Regions from separate parts of the Streptomyces sp. NPDC006691 genome, predicted to be linked through region 2. Evidence: riboswitches for the same ligand, from Rfam matches in the RefSeq annotation. Region 2 holds a riboswitch; each other region holds the start of a gene.
The links. Region 2 has a riboswitch for cobalamin ahead of ACFYNP_RS36005 (CbtB-domain containing protein). Riboswitches for the same ligand answer to the same signal wherever they lie in the genome.
Positions count from the first base shown of each region.

Region 1: linked by a shared signal. The riboswitch ahead of ACFYNP_RS18830 (ribonucleoside-diphosphate reductase subunit alpha) and the one ahead of ACFYNP_RS36005 (CbtB-domain containing protein) in region 2 are both predicted to bind cobalamin.
Region 3: linked by a shared signal. The riboswitch ahead of ACFYNP_RS28930 (ABC transporter substrate-binding protein) and the one ahead of ACFYNP_RS36005 (CbtB-domain containing protein) in region 2 are both predicted to bind cobalamin.
Region 4: linked by a shared signal. The riboswitch ahead of ACFYNP_RS16595 (prenyltransferase/squalene oxidase repeat-containing protein) and the one ahead of ACFYNP_RS36005 (CbtB-domain containing protein) in region 2 are both predicted to bind cobalamin.

Region 1 covers NZ_JBIAGW010000007.1:300,589-305,160, forward strand. The annotation lists gene ACFYNP_RS18830 (ribonucleoside-diphosphate reductase subunit alpha) at 1-2,326, opposite strand, end outside; cobalamin riboswitch at 2,451-2,591, opposite strand; gene mctP (monocarboxylate uptake permease MctP) at 2,688-4,307, opposite strand; gene ACFYNP_RS18840 (DUF3311 domain-containing protein) at 4,304-4,572, opposite strand, start outside.
Region 2 covers NZ_JBIAGW010000031.1:22,848-27,419, reverse strand. The annotation lists gene ACFYNP_RS36020 (class I SAM-dependent methyltransferase) at 8-784, shown strand; gene ACFYNP_RS36015 (hypothetical protein) at 877-2,025, opposite strand; gene ACFYNP_RS36010 (CbtA family protein) at 2,408-3,163, opposite strand; gene ACFYNP_RS36005 (CbtB-domain containing protein) at 3,182-3,403, opposite strand; cobalamin riboswitch at 3,443-3,576, opposite strand; gene ACFYNP_RS36000 (family 2B encapsulin nanocompartment shell protein) at 4,260-4,572, shown strand, end outside.
Region 3 covers NZ_JBIAGW010000016.1:114,402-118,973, reverse strand. The annotation lists gene ACFYNP_RS28935 (FecCD family ABC transporter permease) at 1-367, opposite strand, end outside; gene ACFYNP_RS28930 (ABC transporter substrate-binding protein) at 460-1,437, opposite strand; cobalamin riboswitch at 1,471-1,604, opposite strand; gene ACFYNP_RS28925 (Mov34/MPN/PAD-1 family protein) at 1,646-2,068, opposite strand; gene ACFYNP_RS28920 (amino acid permease) at 2,154-3,617, opposite strand; gene ACFYNP_RS28915 (DUF2017 domain-containing protein) at 3,937-4,518, opposite strand; gene clpS (ATP-dependent Clp protease adapter ClpS) at 4,518-4,572, opposite strand, start outside.
Region 4 covers NZ_JBIAGW010000006.1:233,089-237,660, forward strand. The annotation lists gene ACFYNP_RS16590 (hypothetical protein) at 1-1,155, opposite strand, end outside; cobalamin riboswitch at 1,272-1,411, opposite strand; cobalamin riboswitch at 1,434-1,581, shown strand; gene ACFYNP_RS16595 (prenyltransferase/squalene oxidase repeat-containing protein) at 1,714-4,458, shown strand; gene ACFYNP_RS16600 (LPXTG cell wall anchor domain-containing protein) at 4,455-4,572, shown strand, end outside.

The DNA.
Region 1 (4,572 bases), on a different contig from region 2:
CGGCGTCGGCGTCGGGGGCCGCCTGCTGGACGGGGATGGTGGCGGCCTGGGCGGCGCGGGCGATCCGGGTCGCCGGGCGCGAGCGCAGGTAGTACGTCGTCTTCAGGCCCTGCTTCCAGGCGTACGCGTACATCGACGACAGCTTGCCGATGGTGGGCGTCTCCAGGAACAGGTTGAGCGACTGGGACTGGTCGAGGAAGGGGGTGCGGGCCGCGGCCATGTCGATCAGGCCGCGCTGCGGGATCTCCCACGCCGTGCGGTACAGGGCGCGCACGTCGGCCGGGATCCAGCCGAAGTCCTGCACCGAGCCGCTGGCCTCGCGCAGCGCCTCGCGGGACTGCGCGTCCCACACGCCGAGCTTCTTGAGCTCTTCCACCAAGTAGCCGTTCACCTGGAGGAATTCACCGCTGAGCGTCTCGCGCTTGAAGAGGTTGGAGACCTGCGGCTCGATGCACTCGTACACGCCCGCGATGGAGGCGATGGTCGCGGTCGGGGCGATCGCGAGGAGCAGCGAGTTGCGCATGCCGACCTTGGCGATACGTTCCCGCAGGGCCGCCCAGCGCTCCGGCCAGGTCAGCTCGACGTCGTAGTGGTCGGGGTGCAGCACACCGCGCGCGGTGCGGGTCTTGTCCCAGGCAGGCAGCGGCCCGTTGCGCTCGGCCAGGTCGGTCGAGGCCTCGTAGGCGGTCAGCATGATCCGTTCGGACAGCTGGGTGGAAAGGGCCCTCGCCTCGGGGGAGTCGAAGGGCAGCCGCAGCTTGAAGAAGACGTCCTGGAGACCCATCGCGCCCAGGCCCACCGGCCGCCAGCGGGCGTTGGAGCGGCCGGCCTGCTCGGTCGGGTAGAAGTTGATGTCGACGACCCGGTCGAGGAAGGTCACCGCGGTGCGGACGGCCTGGTCGAGGCGCTCCCAGTCGATGCCGTCGCCGACGACGAACGCGCCCAGGTTCACCGAGCCGAGGTTGCAGACCGCCGTCTCGCCGTCGTCCGTGACCTCCAGGATCTCGGTGCAGAGGTTGGAGGAGTGGACCGTGTGGCCGGGCTCCGCCGTCTGGTTGGCGGTGCGGTTGGAGGCGTCCTTGAAGGTCATCCAGCCGTTGCCGGTCTGCGCGAGGGTGCGCATCATGCGGCCGTACAGGTCCCGGGCCGGCATGGTCTTCCGGGCGAGCCCCGCGGCCTCGGCCTTGCGGTAGGCGGCGTCGAACTCGTCGCCCCACAGGTCGACCAGCTCGGGCACGTCGGCCGGCGAGAACAGCGACCACGTGCCGTCGGCGTCGACGCGGCGCATGAACTCGTCGGGGATCCAGTGCGCGAGGTTCAGGTTGTGCGTGCGGCGCTGGTCCTCGCCGGTGTTGTCGCGCAGCTCAAGGAACTCCTCGATGTCGGAGTGCCAGGTCTCCAGGTAGACCGCGGCCGCGCCCTTGCGCCGGCCGCCCTGGTTGACCGCGGCCACCGAGGCGTCGAGGGTCTTGAGGAACGGGACGATGCCGTTGGAGTGGCCGTTGGTGCCCCGGATCAGCGAACCGCGGCCGCGGATGCGGGAGTACGAGAGGCCGATGCCGCCGGCGTGCTTCGACAGCCGGGCCACCTGGTGGTAGCGGTCATAGATCGAGTCGAGCTCGTCGAGCGGCGAGTCGAGCAGGTAGCAGGACGACATCTGGGGGTGCCGGGTGCCGGAGTTGAAGAGCGTGGGGGACGACGGCAGGTAGTCCAGGCGGCTCATCAGGCCGTACAGGGACGCCACTTCGTCCAGGGCGCGCACCGACTCGTCCTCGGCGAGGCCGGACGCCACGCGCAGCATGAAGTGCTGGGGGGTCTCGACGACCTTGCGGGTGATCGGGTGGCGCAGCAGGTAGCGGGAGTAGAGGGTGCGCAGGCCGAAGTAGCCGAAGCGGTCGTCGGCGCCGTCGGCGAGGGCCGCGTCCACCAGGGCGTTCACACGGTCCGCGTGCGCGCGCACGAACGCGACGGTCCGGTCGGCGATCAGGCCCTCGCGGTGGCCGACCTCGACCGAGTCGGAGAAGGACACCGCGCCCTGGGTGGCGGCCTCTTCGGCGATGGTGATCGTCAGGAGCCGGGCGGCGAGCCGGGAGTACGCCGGGTCCTCGGAGATGAGCCCCGCGGCCGCCTCGGTGGCCAGCTCGCGCAGCTCGCCCTCGTCGGAGCGGGCGTTGCGGCCCCGCAGCGCGGCGGCGGCGACCCGGCCGGGGTCGGTGTCCGCGAGATCGGCGGTGAGCTCCGTCAGGGTCCGCAGCAACGCGGTCCCGGGGGCATCCGCGAGCTCTTCGGTGATCGCTGAAGCGGGATCCGCTGGGGCGATGGTCACGTGGGGGCACTCCCTCGCTCGGCACGGGGCCTACGGGGGAGGCGTCGGCGCGCGTCGGGGCAGCCCGCAGCGCGTCGTCCGCCGGCCCAACCGCGAGGCCCGGACGTCTGGCATCCGGTTCGGACGACCCGGACGCACCGTCGGCAGGTGCTCGGACTCGACCCGTACAGATACGTACAGGTCATACCGTTGCGGGACAGTTCCGGATTCCCACCGGATTCCCCTGCGGCGACAGCGAGGACGAGCATACATGTGGGGGGTGCTTCATGAAGCACCCCCCACATGTTGTGTCGCCATGCGGAAGGGCCGCCGCACCCTGGTGGATGCGGCGGCCCTTGGCCGTACTGGCTGCGGCCCGGGATCAGTGGGCCGAGCCCGCTGTCGCCGGGGGGAGCTCGACGGCGACGCCCGGGTCGCCGGCATCCGCCGTGTAGTCGGCGGGGGACGTCTCGTCGATGCCGTCGGGGGCCTTCACGGCGCGCAGGACGAAGGTCAGGACCACCGTGACGACGACGTTCATCACGAAGGCCGTCAGGCCGATGTAGCCGATCTCGCCGATGCCGGGGATCTCCTTGGAGGAGCCGCCGAAGTGCTTCTGGGTGGGCGAGGCCACCCCGTACGCGGCGAGCGTGCCGTAGACCATGCCGACCGCCCAGCCGGCGAGCAGCGCCCAGCGGTGGAACCAGCGGGTGAACAAGCCGCCGACCAGGGCCGGGAAGGTCTGCAGGATCCAGATGCCGCCGAGGAGCTGGAAGTTGATCGCGACCGTCTTGTCCATGGTCAGGACGAAGACCAGCGCGCCGACCTTCACCACGAGCGAGACCAGCTTGGAGACCTTGGCCTCCTGCGCGGGCGACGCGTCCGGCTTGAGGAAGTCCTTGTAGATGTTGCGGGTGAAAAGGTTCGCGGCCGCGATCGACATGATCGCCGCCGGGACCAGCGCGCCGATGCCGATCGCCGCGAAGGCGACGCCCGCGAACCAGTCCGGGAACATGTCCTCGAAGAGCTGCGGGATGGCCAGCTGGCCGTTGCTCACCTTGACGCCCGCCGCGATCGCCATGAAGCCGAGCAGCGCGAGCAGCCCCAGCATCAGGGAGTACAGCGGCAGGATCGTGGTGTTGCGGCGGATCACGTTGCGGCTGCGCGAGGACAGCGTCGCCGTGATCGAGTGCGGGTACATGAACAGTGCGAGGGCCGAGCCGAGCGCGAGCGTGGCGTACGTCCACTGGCTCGACGCTCCCGGTGCGAGGGCCCCCGTAGGTTTGCCGCCGGGCGGACCCGCGAACTTGTGCTGCGCGGCGCTGAAGATCGCGTCGAAGCCGCCCAGCTTGATCGGGATGTAGATGATCGCCACCGCGATGACGAGGTAGATCAGGCCGTCCTTCACGAACGCGATCAGTGCGGGGGCGCGCAGGCCCGAGGAGTAGGTGTACGCGGCGAGCACCGCGAACGCGATGAGCAGCGGCAGGTCCTTGACGAACCAGTTGCCGGACTCGCCGCCCACGCCCATGACGTCCAACACGGCCTGGATACCGACCAGTTGGAGCGCGATGTACGGCATCGTCGCGAGGATTCCGGTGATCGCGACCGCGAGCGAGAGACCCTTGGAGCCGAACCGGCCGCGCACGAAGTCCGAGGTGGTGACATAGCCGTGCTTGTGCGACACCGACCACAGGCGCGGCAGGAAGGTGAAGATCAGCGGGTACACGAGGATCGTGTAGGGCACCGCGAAGAACCCGGCCGCGCCCGCCGCGTAGATCGCCGCGGGCACCGCCACGAAGGTGTACGCGGTGTAGAGGTCGCCGCCGAGCAGGAACCAGGTGACCCAGGTGCCGAACGACCGCCCGCCCAGGCCCCATTCGTCCAGGCTCGCCTCGTTCTCGGCCTTGCGCCAGCGGGCGGCCATGAAGCCGATGACCGTGACGGCCAGGAAGAAGAAGATGAAGACGCCGAGTGCGACGCCGTTCACGCCGTCCTTCACTGGGACGCACCCCCCTTGGTGTCGTCGGAGGTGCCGGAGGCGGACGCGGTGCGCGAACGCTGATCGTGCTGCCACAGCTTGTACGCGATCATCGTGAGCGCCGTCGAGATCAGCACCCAGAGCATCTGGTACCAGTAGAAGAACGGGATGCCGCCGAGCGCGGGATCCGTCTTGGCGTACGAACTCACCCACAGCATGGCCACGAAGGGCGCGATCAGGCAGAGCGCGATGACCACGCGCAAGGGCGTGATCACCGGTCTCTTCA
Region 2 (4,572 bases):
CAAACCCATGACCACACGCACCGAGGACGGCAGCGCCGGAGACGTCGACTACGGCGCCATCGGCTCCGGATACGCCTCCTACCGCCGCCCCGACGAGCGGATCGCCCGGCGCATCGCCGAGGCGCTCGGCGACGCCCGGACCGTCCTCAACGTCGGCGCCGGCGCGGGCTCCTACGAGAACGCGGCGCAGGCCGTGACGGCGGTCGAGCCGTCGGAGTCGATGCGTGCCCAGCGGCCCGCCCGCCTCGTGCGCGCCATAGACGCCGTCGCCGAGAACCTGCCGTTCACGGATGGGGAGTTCGACGGGGCGATGACGCTGTTCAGCGTGCACCAGTGGTCGGACGTGCGGGCCGGGCTGCGCGAGATGCGGCGGGTGGCCCGCGGCCCCGTGGTCGTCCTCACCTGCGATCCGGCCCTGGTACGGGACTTCTGGCTGTACCGGTACGCGCCCGAGGTCCTGGACACCGAGGCCCGGCGCTACCCGGCCGTCGAGGAGGTGGTCACCGCGCTCGGCGGCGACTGCACCGTCGAGAACGTGCCCATTCCGCTGGACTGCACGGACGGCTTCAACGAGGCCTACTACGGCCGTCCGGAGAGGCTGCTCGACCCGGCCGCCCGCCAGGCCTGCTCCGCCTGGAGCTTCGTCGACGACCTGGCCCGCGAGCGCTTCGACACCGCCCTGCGCCGCGACCTGGCCTCCGGCGCGTGGGACGAGGAGTTCGGCCATTTGCGCGACCAGCCGGTCTACGAGGGCTCGCTGGTGATCGTGCGGGCCATGCCGTAAGCGCCGTACGAGGACAGCGGACGCTCGGCGGCTCGTGCACGGGGCTGCTCGACCCGGCGTGAGCGGCGGCCCCGCGCCGAGGGTCCGGCCTGCTACTTGTTCGGCCCCCGCAGCCGCCCGAACGCCTTCGTCAGCCCGCTCAGCGGCGAGGCCTCAGCCTTGTCCGGCCTCGGGCCCGGCAGCCGGGGAGCGTCCACGCCGGGCGCCTCGGCCAGGGCGGCGTGGGCCGCCTCCGCCGCCTCGCGGTAGAGGTCGCGCTGGTGGGTCATGGCGTCCAGCGCCTCGGCGTACTGGGCGACCATGGCCTGGGCGTGGGCCAGCTCCTCGTGCGGGTCGAGCAGGTGCCAGCCCCTGCGCAGACGGGTCAGCGCCTGCTCCGCGTCCGCCGTGAGGATCTGCGGCATGGCCGCGAACTCCCGGATCCTGTCGAGGAGTTCGGTCGGTTCCGAACCGTCGAGGAAGACGCTGCGCACCGTGAAGCGGTCCGCGTCGTACCACGTGCCCGGAGGCACCGTGGGCAGCACGACGCCGCCGCCGCGCGGCATCCGCACGCTCAGCTCGCGCTTCATCGCGTGGTCGGCGATCTGTGCCTGCTCCGGCGTGCCCCGGTGTTCGATCACCCGGTGGCGCAGGCTCGGCGGGAGGAAGGCGGAGATGGGCCGCTGTCCCCGCGCGTCCGGCGTCATCGCCTCGTGCACCACGACGTGGACGTACCAGCTCTGCCGGGTGCACTCCCGCAGCAGGTGGCGCAGCTCGTCGTCGTCCTTCGGCAGGTGGTTCGTGGTCCGCAGCCGCAGGTTCGCCACCGTGTCGTGGTCCCAGTCGATCTGGTCGCTGTCCGGCCAGAACATCGTGGCGGGCGACGGCCAGTGCGCGTCCCAGGCCCGCTCGGCCTCGGCGGCCAGGACCCAGGTCACGCCCTCGTCGGTCTTGCGACGGCTGTCGGGCTCGTACGTGGTCAGCTGTGCGCGCACGGTGACGTCGCCGGACACCCGCCAGCGGGCCTCGAACAGGCGGCGGGCCGACGGGCCGGGGTCGGCGGACTCGTCCCGCGGGTACAGGACGGTGGGGCGCGCCGCCTCGACGGGGTCGAGGTCCAGGAAGTCGTCCAGCACGCCGGCCGCCTTGAGGGCGATCAGGTTGCGCCGGACGTCCCGCTCGGGCTCGGGCCCGAGGTGGCGCCCGCGCCCCAGCCACGCGGTGTCGGGGACGGTGGTCGGGGAGGTGCTGTTCTTGGCCATGGAGTCGTTCTGTGAGTGATCGGGGCCCGACCAGTATGCTCTGTGGCTCCCTCGATGCAAGCGGCCCCGCCTTCCCGGCCGCGGCGCCCTCTCGCGCCTGTCCGCATATACCGGTCATTCCCGTCCGCCCCTACCGGTCGAGTCGGCGTCCGGCGGTCGCCGCGGGAGACCGGGATCGGGGCCGGCGGCCGGGAGGATCCCTTGGACGGGCGAGGCCGGCTGGGCGGGAGAATGCGGAAACCCGGCGGGCCCCCGGATCGATCCGGGGGCCCGCCGGGCGTGTCCTGGTACCTCGTGCGGCGGAGCGCCGTGCCTGCCGCGGCGTCCCGAAGGACGCCGCACGGGGTGCCCGCAAGGGCTCAGCGGCTGTCCGCGGAAGGAATCAGTTCGCGGCCGGTACCCCCGCCGCGGGCACGGCCGCCGGCTTCGGGTTGAGCAGGCGCTCCGCCAACTCGCCGAAGATCAGGCCGAGTCCGCCCCACAGGGTGGCCTGGATGGCCAGCGCGGAGAGCCGGAACCGCCACAGCAAGGTGGCGGGGAAGTCGGCCGGCACCTCGTTGATGACCGGCAGGAACGCGTAAGCGAGGCCGATCACCAGCGCGAAGGCCGCCAGTGCGACGACCGTGGCGTACCAGGTGCCCAGGCGCGGCGCGAGACGCTTGCCCAGAATGGTCGCGGCGATCGCGAGGAGCACGCTGAGCACCATCATCAGGAAGTACAGGGAGGTCCGCTTGCCGATGGTGTCGGGGTCGCCGACCGACGGCGGGTTCGCCGGGTACTTCAGGAACGGCACGACGTACACCGCGAGCAGCGCCGCTCCCGACAGGAGCAGTGCAGTGGCGCGCGCGGAGAAGCGCCCGACCCGGCCGAGCGCGAAGCAGAACGCGAGCGCGGCGATGCCGCCGAAGGCGATCCCGTAGACCAGGACGCCGGTGGCGAGGCCCGCGGTGGACTGGAGGGAGCGGGAGACCAGTTCGACCTCGTGCTCGTGTGCCGGGGCGTGTGCCTCCTCGAAGCCGATGGCGCTGTCCACGCCGGGCTCACCGAGGAAGTACGCCACGACGAGGGCGAGCAGGCCGGCGCCGAGGCCGGCGAGCATGCCCCGCACGAGGAGGTTTCTGACCGTTGCGGAGTTCATGGATGTTCGGCGTCCCTGTCAGTGGCAGGGGAAGCCGAGCAGGTGGCGGGCGTCGTGGACCCACTCGTGGACACCGGCGCCGCTGACCAGGGAGGTGGCGCCCTGTTCGGCGCCGACGAAGTACAGCAGGACCAGCATCAGGATGCCGAAGAAGGCCGCCCAGGGGACGACGGCGCTCAGCGGCAGCTTCGCGGGAAGGGTGGGGGTGGTGGCAGTCGGCTGGGCGACATGCTGCGCCATGGCAGGGGCCTCCTCTGGGAGTTCGCGTCCCATCTCGGTGGTGCACATGACGACGGCTACGGGTCTGACTCCGATCCGCCTCTCCTGGGGCGACTCGTTCACAGTGGCGCGACCGTGCCGGAATTCCACCGGCTTCCGTTCTGACGTCGTCGATATCCAACTGAAGGTACCGCGCGGCCGGGAAGCGGCCAAGACCACGCCACTTGGCGTGATCTTCCTCTCCCGCCGACCGCGAACTCGGGCCCGGAAAGGCCCATTTCGGCCATCGCGGCCCGGATCGGGTCAAGGTGTCGCACGGGGCGCACGGGCGCGGACGTCACCTCGCTGACCTGTGGTCGCTCCGCGGGATGGGCGGTCCGCCACCTGGGTGCCCACCGGGCGGACTCCGCAGGACGAGGGTCGCCCCAGGGCGTTCACGCGTCCGGTCCGGCCGCAAGCCCGGATCCTGCGCACAGGACGACGGGCCGTGACGCGTTTCTGACGCCTCGGCGCGAAGCGAGCGCGCGACAAAGGGCGGGACACGCACGGTCCGGGCGGCCGCTCTACCTCCCCCAACTGCGCGAACGGCCTGGCTTCAGGCCTGCGCGCGCCACCTCCGACGCCCCGTACGAGAGCCGACGGCAGGTCCGGACGGAACGTTCAGCCTGACCGAATCCCGACGGTACGTGGGCAAACATCGCGAAGGCGCGATCATCGTATCGAGTTAATGTCCCCGGCTTCCCTTGGTCCGGGGGGCGAACCGGCCGTTAGTGTCCTTCTGGTCCCGGACGGAATCCGTTCGTATACCCCTTTCGTACCTCTTGCCCCGTGCATCCGCATGCCCGCTGCCGCCCCCCGACCGAGGAGAGCTCGCCCGATGACTGTTGATTCGCGCCCGGACACTCGGCTGGAGCCGCCACGGCAGTCCCTGGGCACGGCGGCCGCGCGCAACCTCGCCACCACCACCAAGTCCGCCCCGCAGATGCAGGAGATCAGCGACCGCTGGCTGCTGCGGATGCTGCCGTGGGTCGAGACCAAGGGCGGGGTCTACCGGGTCAACCGGCGCCTCACCCACACCGTCGGCGACGGCCGGGTGGAGTTCGTCCAGGACGGCGCCGCGGTCCGGGTGATCCCGCGCGAGCTGGGTGAACTGGCGCTGCTGCGCGGCTTCGACGACGTGGAGGTGCTCA
Region 3 (4,572 bases), on a different contig from region 2:
GGACGAGGGCGGCGAGCGCGCCCGCGAAGGCGGCGGCCGGCAGGGCGACGGTGGTCGCCACCCCGGCCCCCACCCCGAGCACGATCACGGCGACGGCTCCGGCGGAGGCCCCGCTGGAGACGCCGAGCAGGAACGGGTCGGCGAGCGGGTTGCGCACCAGGGCCTGGAGCACGGTCCCGATGACGGCGAGCCCGGCACCGGTGACGGCGCCGAGCACCACGCGGGGCGCCCGGACCTCCAGGACGATCGTGCGGTACGGGCTCGGCTCGGCGCGGCCGGCGACGATCGCGAGCACCTGGCCGACGGGAATCCGCACCGACCCCAGCGCGAGCCCGGCGACGGCCGCGGCGAGCAGCACCAGGGCCAGCGCCGCGAGAACGAGCGGGTAGCGCGAGCGGGTTGTCCTGCGCGGGCCCCCGCGCTCCCGGGCCGGCGGTGCTGCCGCTCGCGGCAGGACCTTCACTCCCCCGTCCCGAGCTGCGCCGCCAGCTTGGCGACCGCGTCCGGGGCCCGTACGCCGGTGACCATGTCGGAGAGGGGCAGGACGGCGAACCGGTTGTTCTTGACGGCGGGGACGGAGGCGAGGGCCGGGTCGTCGCGCAGGCGCTTCTTCTTGGCGTCCACGCTCGTGCCGCCGTAGTCGAGGATCAGGATGGTCTCGGGGGCGCGGGCCACCACGTTCTCCCAGCTCGCGTCGCCGAAGGACTGCGTCTTCAGGTCGTCCGCGAAGACGTTGCGGCCGCCGGCGCGGGTCACGATGTCGTTGCCTATGCCCTTGCCGCCCACGGTGAACGCCGTCTTGTCGCCGCTGTCGTAGACGAAGACGGGGGTGGGCGCCTTGTCCTCGCGCGCCGTGCGGGTGCGTTCGCTGGTGGCCTCGGCCGAGCGGATCCAGGACTCCGCGCGGTCACCGACACCGAAGGTGCGGCCCACCTCGCGGACCTCCTCGTACACGTCGTCCATCGTGGTCGCGGCGCCCTGGGGGCAGTTCTCCACGTTGAGGCGGGACTTGATGCCGCTCTTGGCGAGGGCCTCGCGCGCGCGGCCCTCGCCAGCGGCGAAGGCGGAGGCGTAGCCGCCGTAGACGAAGTCCGGGTTCACCGAGAGGAGCTTCTCGTACGAGGGGTACTCGGCGGCCAGGACCGGGACCGAGCGGTAGTCGGCCGCGTACTTCGGCAGCACCTTGTCGTCCAAGTAGGCGGTCCCGGCGAGGGACTTGGCGAGGCCGAGCGCCAGCATCACCTCGGTGGCGTGCTGGTTCATGGTCACCGCCCGCTTCGGGGGCGCGGTGTACGTCGTGGTCACCCCGCAGTTGGTGACCGTGTAGGGGAAGCCGGGGGCGGTGGCGCCGCCGGCTTCGGGCTTCGCCTGGGTGCTGGTGCACGCGGCGAGCGGGAACAGCAGGGCGGCGGCCAGGGCCGCACGGCGCCAGAGCATGGCTGAGCTCCTCCAAGGGGATTTCCACGTCCCCTGTCGTCGGGAGAAGGCGGCAGGTCAGTTCCTGGCTTCCGGCTCCGCGGGCTCGCCGCGGGGCCGGTCACAGTGGCGGGACCGTGCCGGATTCGCACCGGCTTCCTGGCCCTGCCGCCCGATGATCAAAAAGTGCGTATGCACAGTATGCGGGATCACCGGGCACGCGTATCCGTCAGTAGGCCTCTACGACCCTTACGTCTTCCTCCGTGATCACGCCGTCCACGATGCGGTACGAGCGGAACTGGAACTCCCCGGCCCCGTCGGTGTCCGCCGTGGAGACCAGGACGTAGTGCGCGCCGGGTTCGTTGGCGTACGTCACGTCGGTGCGCGAGGGGTAGGCCTCGGTCGCGGTGTGGGAGTGGTAGACGATCACCGGCTCCTCGTCGCGGTCGTCCATCTCGCGGTAGAGCTTGAGGAGGTCCTGCGAGTCGAACTCGTAGAACGTGGGCGAGCGGGCCGCGTTCAGCATCGGAATGAACCGCTCGGCGCGGCCGGTGCCCGCCGGGCCCGCGACCACACCGCACGCCTCGTCGGGGTGGTCGGCGCGGGCGTGCGCGACGAGCTGGTCGTACAGGGCCTGGGTGAGGGTCAGCATGTCGGCAAGGATAAGCATGCGGGCCGCCCCGTATCGAGGTGCGATACGTAACGGCCCGCATGGTGAGAATGTGCTGGTCAGAGCCTCAGCTGCGCTTGGCGAACGCCTTGTTGTCGGGGTTCTTGGCCTTGAGGACCAGGTAGGAGACACCGAGGATCAGGGCCCACAGCGGCGCGCAGTACAGCGAGACGCGGGAGTCCTTGTCGATGCCCATCATCACGATGACCATGAAGATGAAGAGCAGCGCGAACCAGCTGGTGTACGGGGCGCCGGGGGCGCGGAAGCTGGACTGCGGCAGCACTCCGGCGTCCGACTGGCGGCGGTAGCGGATCTGGCAGACCAGGATCATGATCCAGGCCCACATGCCGGAGATGGTGGCGAAGGAGACCACGTAGTCGAAGGCCTTGCCGGGCGCCACGTAGTTGATCCACACGCCGACCAGCATGAGGGCGGCGGAGACCGTGGTGCCGACCAGCGGCGTGCCGCTCTTCGTCAGCTTGGTGAAGACCTTCGGGCCCTGGCCGTTGAGCGCGAGGTCGCGCAGCATGCGGCCGGTGGAGTACATGCCCGAGTTGCAGGAGGAGAGCGCGGCGGTCAGCACGACGAAGTTGACGATGCCCGCGCCGACGCCGAGGCCCATCTTCTGGAACGCCGCGACGAAGGGGCTCACGCCCGGCTGGAACTCGTGCCACGGGACGACCGAGAGGATCATGATCAGGGCGCCGATGTAGAAGACGGCGATGCGCCACGGCACGGTGTTGATGGCCTTGGGCAGCGTCTTCTCGGGGTCCTTGGACTCGCCCGCGGTCACACCGACCAGCTCGACGGCGAGGAAGGCGAACATCACGATCTGGAGCGTCATCAGCGTGCCGCCGATGCCCTTGGGGAAGAACCCGCCGTCGTTCCAGAGGTTGGCGACGGTGGCGGTGTCCGCGGCGTCCGAGAAGCCGACGGTGAGGATGCCGGCGCAGATCAGGATCATGCCGACGATGGCGGTCACCTTGACCATGGAGAACCAGAACTCCAGCTCACCGAAGAGCTTCACGGAGATGAGGTTCACGGCGTACAGGATGAGCGTGAAGATCAGCGCATAGGCCCACTGCGGGATGCTGCCGTGGGTCCAGAAGGACATGTACTGGGCGGCCGCGGTCACTTCGGTGATGCCGGTGACGACCCAGAAGAGCCAGTACGTCCAGCCGGTCACGAAGCCCCAGAACGGGCCGATGAACTCACGGGCGTACTCCGAGAAGGAGCCCGACACCGGGCGGTACATGAGCAGCTCGCCGAGGGCGCGCATGATGAAGAAGATGACCAGGCCCGCGATGGCGTAGGCCAGGATGAGGCTGGGGCCGGCCTTCGAGATGGCCTTGCCCGCGCCGAGGAAGAGGCCGGTGCCGATGGCACCGCCGATCGCGATCATCTGGATCTGCCGGGCCCCGAGGCCCCGCTGGTATCCCTCGCCCGAGCCTTCGCCCGAGCCATGGGCGGTCCCCGCGGCCTCAATGCCGGCAGGACGGTCGTCGTGCTGGTCGACCTGCGCTGAGGTCATGGTGGTGCGCCTTTCTCCATGCCGACCCGTCCGCCTCGGTCACGAAGCGACGGATCAGGTCCTGATCCCCCCGGATATGGATGGAGTGCCACCGGCGGTCAGCCGGTCGAAGCGCCCCCGGGAACATGGGTGGCGTCCCCGGGTGGTCGTGAAGATTTATCACGGGCTTATGGGTGATCCCCAGTCGGCTTTGTGGTGCACGCCACAGGAAGAAGCGGACAAAAGTCCCTCGACAGGGCAAAGCAGGTCGATGTGGTGATGCGATCGTTATACGGATTTGAGCGTCCGCTGAGCGAACGGCCATCCAGAGGTCGATCCGTCAGGCCATGAGCGTCTCGATGAGTGTTTCCTGGAGCACACCGAGCCACAGATACGCCATCACCATCGGCTTGCGCGGATCGTCGTCCGGCAGCCGGTACAGCTCGCCGCTCTCGTCCTCGTCGGTCACGTCGAGGCGGGTGCCGATGGTCAGGCGCAGGTCGTTGAGCGCGCCCAGCCAGTGCCGCGAGTCCTCCGCGGTCAGCCTCAGGACCGCCCCGCCGTCGCCCTCGGGGGTCAGCGAATCGAGGCCTTGGACCACCGCGAGGGCGTCGGCGCGCTTGCGGGCCCGCAGGTCGTTCTCGGTGAACCGCCTGAACTCGCTTGATTTGGCGCGCAGTTCATCGCTCTCCTCGCTCGCGTAGGCCTCGGGGAAGAGCCGGGCGAGCGCCGGGTCGCTGGGCGGCTCGCTCGGGCCCTCGGCGAACAGGGCGGCCAGCGGGTCCTCGTCCTCGGCCGGCCCGTCGCCCGGCCCGATGAGTTCGAGCAGCTGGACGGCGAGCGAGCGCAGGATGGCGATCTCGACCTCGTCGAGCGCTACGGCCGCGCCACCGCGGGGCAGCGCCTCGAAGTGCCCGGCCATCAGCCGCGGTCCTGGGTAAGCGTGGCCCACAGGCCGTAGCCGTGCATGGCCTGC
Region 4 (4,572 bases), on a different contig from region 2:
GACCGAGCAGACCTTCAGCGAGCTGCCGGTGTCCACGGTCAGGGCGAGCTTGGCGGTCGTTCCCGGGGTGAAGCCGGAGGTGGCCACCCACTGCGGGGCGCCCGCCGTGGTGGGGGCCGGAGGGGCGGCCATGAAGCCGCCGCCGGCGACCGCGCGCAGCCCGTCGATGGACGCGTACGCGGACGGCGCGGTGTCGCTGGGCACGTACTTGAAGCCGCCGCCGGGCTTGAACTGCTGGGCGATCAGGAAGTCGACCGGGGTTTTGCCCGCCTTGGTGAGGAAGTCGCCGGTCTGGGGGTTGATGCCGCAGGCGTTGAGGCCGGAGACGGCCCAGCCGTTGGAGTCGGTGTTGGCGCCGAACATGGCGTCGAAGGCGCCGGAGGTGTTGACGAGCTTCGACTTCAGGAAGCCCTTGGCCTTGGTGATGGCGGGGTCGGTGGCCGGGACGCCGGAGACGCACAGGGAGGCCATGGCGGCGCCGGTCATGTCGATGTCACTGCCCGCGGCGAGTGCGGACGGGTCGCCCTCGGCCTTGCTGAAGTTCCAGCCGCCGTCGTTGTGCTGGTTGGCCCGCACGGTGGCGACGGACTTGTCCAGGAGCGGCTGCGGGATGCGCTGGACGCCCGTCTGCGTCTTCGCGCCGCCGAGCGAGATCAGCGCGAACACCGTGCCGTTGAAGTTGGACGGGGCGCCCCAGTAGCCGGGGGCGGAGTTCTGCCAGTAGGCGTAGGTGTCGGCGAGCAGATTGCGGCCGGCCGCGACGCGGGCCGGGTCGATGCCGGCCGAGTAGGCGTTGATGATGCCGCGCTCGTAGTCGGTCACCACCGGCGAAGTGCTCGGCCACGCGGTCGTGGCGAGGAGGTTGCGGTAGACGGTACGGGCGTTCTTGGTGGGGTCGCCGCCCGGGGTGACGTCGACGGACGCGGTGCCGGTCGCGGCGAAGGCGGAGAACGCCCACTCGTTGGAGAGTCCGGCGCCGGCGTAGGAGCCGTCCGCCGCCTGGAGCGATCTGAGGTAACTCACGCCGTTGGTCTTCGCCGTGGCTATCTGGGCGGGCGAGGAGGTGGCGAAGGCGGGAACGGCCGCCAGGGCAAGAGCGCTCAGCGAAGAGGCCGCTGTCAGGAGGGCGCGGCGAGAGGCGCGGTTCGAGGTCATGTCGGGTGCTCCCAGGGGAAGGGGACGCCGACCGGTGCCGCCCGGACGCCGGCCTTCCGGTGAGGAGGCCCCTCGGTGAACGGCAGCAGGTCGTCGTCCAAACGCGTGGTTCGACTTCCTTGACGTAACTGCCGTGTGGGTCTTCGGGCTCGCCCCGGCCCCCCGGCCGGTCCATACCGTTGCGCGTCAGCTCTGGATTCGCACCAGATTCCCCCATGCGGCAGCACCGGACGCTACCCGAACTGGCCGCACCTGCCCACTTCTTGACGGTCCGGGTTCAGTCGTGCTCTAATCCGCCCGATTCTATTGTCAGTTCCCAGGGGAAGCCGGTCGGAATCCGGCGCTGACCCGCAACCGTGGATTCGGCTGGTGCCTCATGTACCCGCCGGATGAGCCGGATTACCTGGGCTGATCCAAGCTACAGACGCCGTCGCGGACTACGGTGTGGCGCGGAAGGCCCCCGTTCCAGCGGCGATGGGGTCCCTCCTCCCATACAGAGCTCCGTTGCGGGTGACGCAGGGGGTACTGGTGGGGCAGTCGAGCGGGCCGGCGCGAGGCATGGGCGCACGATTCATTTCCCTGCTGTGCTCGGTGGGCGTGGTGATCGGCGGCGGGGTCTTCCTCCTCTCCGGCGCGACGCCCGCGGCAGCGGATCCGCTGGGTGACTGCTCGCCCACCAAGGGCGCCGTCGTCGCCGTCGACTTCGGCCACTGGGGCGGCGGCGTCGTGCGGGGCTGCGACGCCACCCCCACCACCGGGTACGACTTGCTGCACGAGGCCGGCTTCACGACCACCGGCACCGAGCACGACGGCCCCGCGTTCATCTGCCGCCTCGGGACCTCCCAGTTCAACTCCGGTACGCAGTACCCGACTTCGGACCAGGAGGCGTGCAAGCTGACGCCTCCGGCCACCGCCTACTGGTCGTACTGGCTCGCACCGCCCGGCCAGGACTACTGGACGTACAGCCCACTCGGCGCCATGAGCCAGCACCCCAAGGACGGCTCCGTGGAAGCCTGGGTGTTCGGTCCCACCGACCCCAACGGCACCAGCGGCGGCCCCGCCTTCACCCCCGCCCAGGTCCGCGCCCAGGGCCAGACCGATCCGGGCGACCACCCACCGGTCGTGGAACCGGCGGAGGTCAACCTCACCGCCGCGGGCACCTGGCTCAAGGGGTTGCTCCACGACGGCGACCACATCTACGACGAGGGCAGCGGTTCGGCCAACCTGTACCAGACCGCACGTACCGCGCTCGCCCTCGCAGCGGCGGGCGGCAAGAGCGACACCCTGACCCGCATGACGGCCTATCTCGCCGCGCACAGCGCCGAGTTCGCCTATCCGAACGGCATCGGCAACGCGCCCAGCCCCACCGGTGCGGCGCTGCTCGCCCTGCTCGCCGAGAGCACCGAGGGCGACCCGCACGCCTTCGGCGGCCACGACCTGCTCGGTGACCTCACCAAGAGCACGTGCACCGCCGAAGCCCTGCCCGACTGCGTCGGCAAGGGCGACTTCCCGGCGGTGGGCGACGTGGCCACCCAGGCCCTCGCGGTCCTCGCACTCCAGCGTGCGGGCGGGCCGGTGCCGGCCGACGCCCTCGCGCGGGTGGCCGCCCACCAGTGCCGGGACGGAGGCTTCAGCCCCACCCTGCTGCGCGCCGGTGAGACCTGCTCCTCCAGCGACCCGGCCACCACCCCGTACGCCACGATCGTCCTTGAGCGCGCGGGCGGCCACGACGACGCGGTGGCCAGGGCGCGCACGAACCTGCGCGGCGCCCAGTTGGCCACCGGTGCCTTCGGCGCCTACCCGGGCGTCACCGCGGGCGACGTCACCGCGACCGGGGAAGCGGCACAGGCGCTGCGCCTGCTCGGAGACACCGCCCGCGCCGACGCCGCGGTCTCCTGGCTCGCACGCCAGCAGACCAAGGCCGGCGGCTTCGGCTTCGACGAAGGCGCCACGGATCCCGAGATCTTCCCGACCTGGGGCGCCGTCATCGCCGGCGCGCGGACCGATCTGGCGACCCTGACCACGAAGCGGACCGTCCCGCCCACCGTGCCGCCGACGATCCCGCCCACCGGCACCCCGACCAAGAACCCCAGCACTCCGCCCAGCACCGGACCGACCCCGCCATGGGCCGCGGGCGAGGGGCCCGACCTCGCCAAGGGCGCCGCCTTCCTCACCGACCGCTCCCGGCTGAAGCAGGGCCACTACTACGAGACCGTGGCCGGCACCGGCTTCGCCGACTTCGGCCTGACCATCGACGCGGCCTACGCACTGGCGGCGACCGGCAACGACAACGCCTCGCTCCGCGGCCTCGTCGACTTCCTCGACAACCGGGGCGAGGACGGCTCCACGCCCGCGCGCACCGTCAACGACTGGACCGGCGTGGGCAGTTCGCACGCGGCGGGCGGGTCTCTGGGCAAGGTCGCCGTCCTGGCGCAGGCGGTCGGCCGCGACCCCAGGAAGTTCGCGGGCCACGACCTCATCGCGGCCCTCGGCGGGGCCGTGTGCACCGCGCCGAGCACGGGTACCGACCGCAGCTGCCCGGCCAAGGGCGCCTACCGCTCCGCTCCTTCGGTGTTCTCGCAGTCCCTCGGTGTGATCGCCCAGCTCAGGGCGGGCCAGAAGGACGCGGCCGCCGCTCCGGTGGCCTATCTGGAGAGCCTTCAGCACACCGACACGGGAGCCTGGCCGAGCCTGATCCCCGCCACCGGCGACTCCGAGGTCGACTCGACCGCGATGGCCGCCATGGCGCTCGACCTGGTCAAGGACGACAAGTCGAAGGCCGCCGTCACCAAGGCACTGGCCTGGATCGCCACCAAGCAGTTGTCGGACGGCGGCTTCAAGGGCGCGTCGGGCGACTCGGTCAACTCCGCGGCGCTCGCCATCCAGGGCCTGTCCCTGGACGCGGCGAAGTACGGGGAGCAGATCAAGAAGGCCCGCACGTTCCTGGCCGGCCAGCAGAACGGCGACGGCGGCTTCAACGTCGCCGCCGACGGCCAGCCCGGCTCGGACGTCCGCGCCTCCACGCAGGCACTCGGCGGTGCCGTCGGGACCTCCTTCGGGACGCTGGCGCGAGACCTGAGCGGAACCAAGCCTCAGCCCTCGACCGCGCCCACCGGTGGCACCACACCCGAGATCGTCACTCCCGGTGGAAACGCCGCAGGCACGGCGGCAGGTGGCGGCAGTCTCGCCTCAACCGGCGTTCAGCTGACCGGACTTGGTCTCGCCGCAGCCCTCCTGTGCCTCGCAGGCTGGCGCACGGTCGTCGTAGCCCGCCGTCGCAGCACCGAGGGAGCGCAGCGATGATCACCCGTACGTTCCGGGCACTCTCCCAAGCGGCTGGTGCTCTGGCACTCGCCGTCGGCACGCTGACCGCCGGCGCCGGCCCGGCCGCCGCCGCGCCGCAGCCCACGGGCCAGT